DNA from 3 places in the Mycobacterium holstebronense genome. Region 3 is predicted to be linked to each of the others. Evidence: predicted binding sites of a transcription regulator. Region 3 holds the regulator's gene; each other region holds the start of a gene.
The links. The regulator LexA, encoded in region 3, represses DNA repair genes until DNA is damaged. The targets are predictions, from matches to a motif close to CGAACANNTGTTCG.

Region 1: the regulator LexA is predicted to act here: its motif matches at 1,105-1,118, upstream of RCP37_RS16760 (error-prone DNA polymerase).
Region 2: the regulator LexA is predicted to act here: its motif matches at 1,299-1,312, upstream of RCP37_RS10305 (HNH endonuclease signature motif containing protein).

Annotation. Positions count from the first base shown of each region.
Region 1 covers NZ_OY726398.1:3,553,678-3,555,941, forward strand. The annotation lists gene RCP37_RS16760 (error-prone DNA polymerase) at 1-1,090, opposite strand, end outside; gene RCP37_RS16765 (MmpS family transport accessory protein) at 1,204-1,635, shown strand; gene RCP37_RS16770 (MMPL/RND family transporter) at 1,632-2,264, shown strand, end outside.
Region 2 covers NZ_OY726398.1:2,226,753-2,229,016, forward strand. The annotation lists gene RCP37_RS10305 (HNH endonuclease signature motif containing protein) at 1-1,294, opposite strand, end outside; gene RCP37_RS10310 (DUF2834 domain-containing protein) at 1,408-1,833, opposite strand; gene dtd (D-aminoacyl-tRNA deacylase) at 1,880-2,264, opposite strand, start outside.
Region 3 covers NZ_OY726398.1:2,739,847-2,742,110, forward strand. The annotation lists gene nrdR (transcriptional regulator NrdR) at 1-38, opposite strand, end outside; gene RCP37_RS12775 (LysM peptidoglycan-binding domain-containing protein) at 184-684, opposite strand; gene lexA (transcriptional repressor LexA) at 898-1,584, shown strand; gene RCP37_RS12785 (nuclear transport factor 2 family protein) at 1,587-2,039, shown strand; gene RCP37_RS12790 (LGFP repeat-containing protein) at 2,040-2,264, opposite strand, start outside.

The sequences.
Region 1 (2,264 bases), 810 kb from region 3:
CGGGCGGGCCGTAGCGCCCCACCGCGCCGTCCAGGGTCAGCCGCCGCAGCCAGCTGTCCTCGGTGTGACCGTCCGGGACGGCAAACGGCGGCAGCCGCGGGGCGATCAGCGTCAGCGGAAAGGCGCACTGTTCGCCGAGTTCGGCTGCCGCCGGCACGGCCGCCGGATGCGCCGCGAACAACCGGGCCATCTCTGCGCCCGAGCGCAGATGCGAGCCGCCCAGCGGAGCCAGCCGGCCGGCGGCGACGTCCAGCGACTGGCGGGCGCGCACCGCACCCAGCGCCATCGCCAGCCGGCCGCGATCCGGCCGGGCGAAATGCGCGCCGGTGGTGGCCACCAGCCCCACCCCGAACCGGGGCGCCAGGCCGGCCAGCACCGCATTGCGTTCGTCGTCGCACGGATCGAAGTGCCGGGTCAGCTCCACGCTGACTCGCCCGGCCCCGAACCGGTCCACCAGGTCGGCCAGCGCGGCGGCGGCCGCATCCGGGCCACCGGTGGCCAGCGCCTGGCGGACGTGGCCCTTACGACAGCCGGTCAAGATGTGCCAGTGCCCGCCCGCCGCCTCGGTCAGCGCATCCAGATCGAAACGCGGCCTGCCCTTCTCGCCGGCCAGGTGCGCGGCGGCGATCTGCCGCGACAACCGCCGGTAGCCCTCCGGGCCGCGGGCCAGCACCAGCAGGTGCGGGCCGGGCGGGTCCGGGTCGTCGGTGCGCGCCACCCTCCCCAGCGACAACTCGGCGCCGAAGACGGTGGCCATATCCAGCTCGGCCGCCGCCTCGGCGAACCGCACCACCCCGTATAAACCGTCGTGATCGGTCAGCGCGATCGCCCGCAGGCCCAGCCGGGCAGCCTCGGCGACCAACTCCTGCGGGTTGCTGGCCCCGTCCAGAAAGCTGTACGCCGAGTGCGCGTGTAACTCGGCATAGGGCGGAAAAGACACTGTTCGCCCAGTCGGCCGCAGCGGCTCGACCTGCGGAGACGGCGAGCCGTGATCGGTCGACACACCGGCCGAATTACCGGTGTGACGAGGCTTACCATCTAGAACACGTTCTATTTCCGCCCAGCTAGACGGCCCGCTGCCCCAACTCACATCTTCCAAGATATCGAACATACGTTCTAAACGCCCTGGGATGGGTGTGAAAAAGAACTTTGATGCACTAATCTGTGTCAGTTCCGGCACGATGCGAAAGGGCCACTGCTTTCATGTTCGGCGCTCTCAGACGCGCGTGGTTACCCCTACTCATCGTCATAGTCGTCGCGGTGGGGGGGTTCACTGTGCAGCGAGTCCGCGGCTATTTCGGAGCCGACGACAGCGGCAATGGGACCGTCCCGTTCGAGGACACCAAGCCGTTTCACCCCAAGGTCGTGGTCTACGACATCTTCAGCCCGGACGGCACCTACGCCGACATCAACTACCTGGACCTCGATGCCACCCCACAGCGGATCGACGGCGCCAGCCTGCCGTGGTCGCTGACCCTGTCGACCACCAACCCCGCGGTGAGCCCCAACATCGTCGCCCAAGGTGACGGCGCCACCATCGGTTGCCGCGTCACCATCGACGGCGTCATCAAAGAAGAAAGAATCGCCACCGGCCCCGTGAGCGCCCAGACCTTCTGCATTGTGAAATCCGCATGAGCAAGCACACCAGCGACCCCAACGCCGAAGCCCCGACCGAAACGCTGCCGGCCGCGCAGCCGCCCAAGCGCGGCGGGATCCCGGCGTGGATCCGCCGGCTCGCAGTACCCATCATCCTGGCCTGGTTGGCGATCACCGTACTGGTGAATGTCGTTGTGCCGCAGCTCGACGAGGTCGGGAAGATGCGCGCGGTGTCGATGGCACCCCGCGACGCTCCGTCGATGATCGCGATGATGCGCATCGGCAAGGTGTTCGACGAGTTCAAATCGGACAGCTCGGCGATGGTGGTCCTCGAAGGCGACCAGCCGCTCGGCGACGACGCGCACAAGTATTACGACCAGTTGGTCACCAAGATGGAGGCCGACCACACCCACGTCGAGCACATCCAGGACTTCTGGAGTGACCCGCTGACCGCGGCGGGGTCCCAGAGCCCGGATGGCAAGGCCGCCTACGTCCAGGTGTATCTGGCCGGCAACATGGGCGAGACCCTGGCCAACGAATCGGTCGAGGCCGTCCAGCAGATCATCGCCGACACCCCGGCGCCCGAGGGCGTGCACGCCTATGTCACCGGCGGGGCCGCCCTCAACGCCGATCAGCACATCGCCGGCGACAAAAGCCTGAAGATCATC
Region 2 (2,264 bases), 510 kb from region 3:
GGATGGTGGTCCAGCCTTGCTCGGTCGCCATCCGGTTGTCGGGTGCACACGCCAACGCGAGGGCGTCGACGTCGGTTTGTCCGTTGTGGGCCCAGTCCTGTTCGAGATGATGCGCCTGGGACAAATACCCCGACACGGTGCAACCGGGTCGCGTGCAGCCGCGATCTCGGGCATGCAGCACGATGCGCTGATCCGCTGAGGCGAGCCGCTTACTGCGCCCTAGCCAGAGCGCCCGGCCCCTGCCGTCGAACACGCTCAAGTAGTGGTAGGCGTGCTCGGCCATCCGTAGTAGGTCGGACATGGGGAGGAGCGATCCGCCGGCCGTGTGTGCTTTGCCGGTGGTGGCGGAGTCGGTCACCGGTGCGTGGCCGGCCGCGGCGTGTAGCTCGGCCAGGGTGGTCGAGATGATGACGGTCACCGGCAGCCCGTTGAGTTGGCCGAGGTCCCCGCAGGCGAGCACCGCGCGGCAAGCGGCGAGTAGGGCGTCGTGGGTGCGTTGATCGGGTCGGCGGTCATCACACTGGATCTGCTGTTGGGATGGGGTGCCACTGACACAGGGCTGTTCGTCGGCGGCGTTGCACATCCCGGGGGCGGCGAGTTTGGCCAGGATCGGCTCCAGGGTGGCTCGCAGCTCCGGGGTGATGCGCCCCGACAGTGAACTCATCCCATCGATGCCTTGCCGGCCGAGTCGCAGCCCGCGCTGGGCCAGACGTTCCCGGTCGGTGAAATCCCCATCCGGGTCCAGGACGGCCACCAGATGCTCGGCTAGGCGCTGGAAGGTTTCCGGCCCGAATTGGCTCGCCAGCACTGCGAGGTCATGCTCGGCCCGCTGGCGATACGTAGCGCCGACCGTGGCCGGTATTTTCGCCAAGGCCTTGCGCGCAATCACCACATGCTCGGGCCCGATCTGACCCATAGCCTGTGCGGCGGCCAGGTCCGGCAACGCCGGCTCCAAGGGTTCCCCGGTCACCGCGGCGCGCGGACCCAACTCAGCGGCCTCCGCTAATCGACGCCGGGCGCTCGCGCTGCTGATCCGCAACCGCTCGGCCAATGCCTTGGTCAGCGAGCATGCCCCCAACGCGCCGGGATCGCCCTCGGTGACCAGCCGGGCCAGGATCCGGTGATCGACCACCGGTGCCCGCCACGCCAACGCTTCCCGGCGGGCCAGCACCGCGATCAACTCCTCGGCATTCAAGGCATCCAACGAGCACTGTTCGAGCTGGTCGTAGGCGGCTTCGATCGCGTCCAGGCACCCCAGAAGGGTGTCCCGATCCGCGATCGCATTCCTACCCATGTATCGAACAATAGTTCGATGGTCTGACAGAAAAGCTGGGCAGCCAAAACCTGTGGACAGGATCGCCAATTGTGGATAACGGTGGCCCCGCGGAACACCGACCCGTCGCGGCCCTACCGGGTATCGACCCACAGGGTGAAGCCCACCAACACCAGCGTGACCACGGCCAGCAGTGCCATATCGACGGCTCCCAGTCGGGGCGCCGAGGCGCCCTCGGCGGCCAGCCGACGTTCGCGGGCGATCAGAAACAACGGGAACGTGAAACTGATGGCAGTCAGGAATCCGCCGAAGATGTAGGCCCAGACGAACCGCACGTTGTGCTTGCGGGCTTCGGTGACCATCAACACCGCCGCCGACAGGAACAGCATCAGGATGTCAGCGGTGATCGAGCGCGACGCGGGCGTCACGGCGGTGTCCGGCAGGAACCGGGAAAGGAAGGCGGACCCGTCGTAGGCCAGATTCTGGCTCCAGGTGGCGACCAACGCGGCAACGGCAATCACGGCGTACAGGCCACAACGGACCTTGGCGGCTGTATTCATCGGGCCACGTTAACGTCCACGGCGCCGGGCGTAGAGCAGTTTCGCGTCAGAGCTCGAGCAGCACCGTCACCGGACCGTCATTGACCAATTCCACCTGCATATGTGCCCCGAACTGCCCGGTTGCCACCTGCGCGCCCAACCCGCGCAGCGCCTCGGCGAACTCGGCGACCAGAGGTTCGGCGACCGGACCCGGCGCGGCGGCATTCCACGATGGCCGCCGGCCCTTGGCGGTGTCGGCGTAGAGCGTGAACTGGCTGACTACCAGAATCGGCGCGCCGACATCGGCTGCCGACTTCTGATCGTCGAGAATGCGCAACTGCCAAAGCTTTTCGGCGAGCCGCTGCGCCTTGGCGGAATCGTCAGCGTGGGTCACGCCGACCAGAGCGAGCAGACCCTGGCCCTCCGGCTCGATCGCTCCGACCGTCTGACCG
Region 3 (2,264 bases):
ACCCGGGAGTCTGGATGGCGACAAAACGGGCAGTGCATTGCCGCTCCTTCGCCGTGCCGGGAACCCGCACCCTCAGACAGCTGGGGCACCGCGGGCCATTGGGACAACTGCGAGCGTACCTGCGCGGGTTGCCGGCGGCGCTGCGCAGTGGCCGCAAGCGGCGACCGAAGCGACACGGCGACCTCAGCCCAGTGGAGCGATCAGCATCTGGCCGGCGTCCAAGGCGACCGATTCCAGTCCGTTGAGCTCGCGGATGCGCTCGATGACCTGTCCGGCCGGCGCGTCCGGCGCGACGCGGGCCGCCAGGTGCGTCAAGCTCTCCCCGCTCTGGACGCGCACCACGCCAAGCTGGTCGGGCACCGCGGAGGCGTTGCCGGCTGCTGCCGCGCCGAACTGGGCGATCAGCCCGAGCCACACAGTGATCCCGGCGGCGACCAGGGCCAGCACGACGGTGGTCGCCGGGGTGATGGCCTTGACCGGCTGCGGCCGGTGCGGCGCACGGGACATCAGCACCCCGGAACCGCGGTGCCGTAGCGGGGCGCCGCCCGGGCGCGGCCGAACCAGCCGTGCCGGCTGGGTGCGGATCGGGTAGGCGCGACCCGAGGTCCGGGGACCGCGATGCAGCTGGGCACGCTCGTCGCGGGCCGGCTCGAACGTCGGGGCGATCGTGTCGATGAGCATCATGTGCGGTTCTCCCTCACTCGGCGTCGGCGACCCTGTTCGCTCGACTGTTCGAATACTAATCGATTGTATGTTCGATGTCCGAACATGTGATCGAATCGTTGTCGAAAACATTAGCGAAGGGGTCCGACAAGTTGCCGACGCTTTCGAACGCCCGCGCGACACACCTCGAACACATGTTTGATTAATCGCGGCTATGCGACTAGATTCGCCCCCATGAGTGACAGCAGCAGTAACCCGGCGAGTCCGGACTCAGCGCTGACCGCCCGGCAGCGCACGATCCTGAACGTCATCCGCGCTTCGGTGAACGAGCGGGGTTACCCGCCGAGCATCCGCGAGATTGGCGACGCCGTCGGACTGACCTCGACCTCTTCGGTTGCTCACCAGCTGCGCACGCTCGAGCGCAAGGGTTATTTGCGCCGCGACCCCAACCGTCCCCGCGCGGTCGACGTCCGTGGCCAGGACGACATGACCGGCGCCGCCGAGGCCGCGCAACGCACCGAGTTCGCCGGTTCGGATGCGCTGCCCGAGCCCGCTTTCATTCCGGTTCTGGGCCGGATCGCGGCCGGCGGGCCGATCCTGGCCGAAGAAGCCGTCGAGGATGTCTTCCCGCTCCCCCGCGAATTGGTCGGCGAAGGTGAGCTGTTCTTGCTCAAGGTGGTCGGCGAATCGATGGTGGACGCCGCGATCTGCGACGGCGACTGGGTTGTGGTGCGCCAGCAGAACGTCGCCGACAACGGCGACATCGTGGCCGCCATGATCGATGGCGAGGCGACCGTCAAGACGTTCAAACGCACCGGCGGTCAGGTCTGGCTGATGCCGCACAACCCCATTTTCGATCCCATCCCAGGCAACGACGCGGTGGTGCTGGGCAAGGTCGTGACCGTCATCCGCAAGATCTGATCATGTTCGCGCCATGCCCACCGTTCGATGCGGAGTCGGCGCGACACAAGGTGCAGGCCGCCGAGGACGCCTGGAACACACGGGATCCAGCACGTGTGGCGCTGGCCTACACCGAGGATTCGGTGTGGCGCAACCGGGACGAATTCCTCACCGGGCGCGCGGAGATCGAAGCATTTCTGCGGCGCAAGTGGGCCGCCGAACGCGACTACGCGCTGCGCAAGGAGCTGTGGTGCTACCAGGACAACCGAATCGCGGTGCGCTATCAGTACGAATGCTGCGACGTGGACGGCCAGTGGTGGCGCAGCTACGGCAACGAGCTCTGGGAGTTCGTCGCCGACGGCCGGATGAGTCGCCGCGAGTCCAGCATCAACGACATCCCGATTACCGCGGCGCAGCGGCGACTCTTCGGCCCCCGCCCGCAGCGCGAACGCGACCTGCCGCTGCCGCTGCGGTGATCAGCCAGCCCTGGTGAAGCCGTTGAGCCGCGCCGCATCCTCAGTGGCGAACCAGATCTCGGCGAGGGTGTCGTCATACAGAGCGTTCTGCGGGGTGTAGTAGAGCCCCGAACCGATATTCGCCTTGATCGGGTAGCCGTTCGGCTGCTGATATGGGTCGTCCAGCGGCAGATGCATCACCGGGTGCACCGATTCGTCGATGCCGAAGTTGCGCGGTTCGCCGCC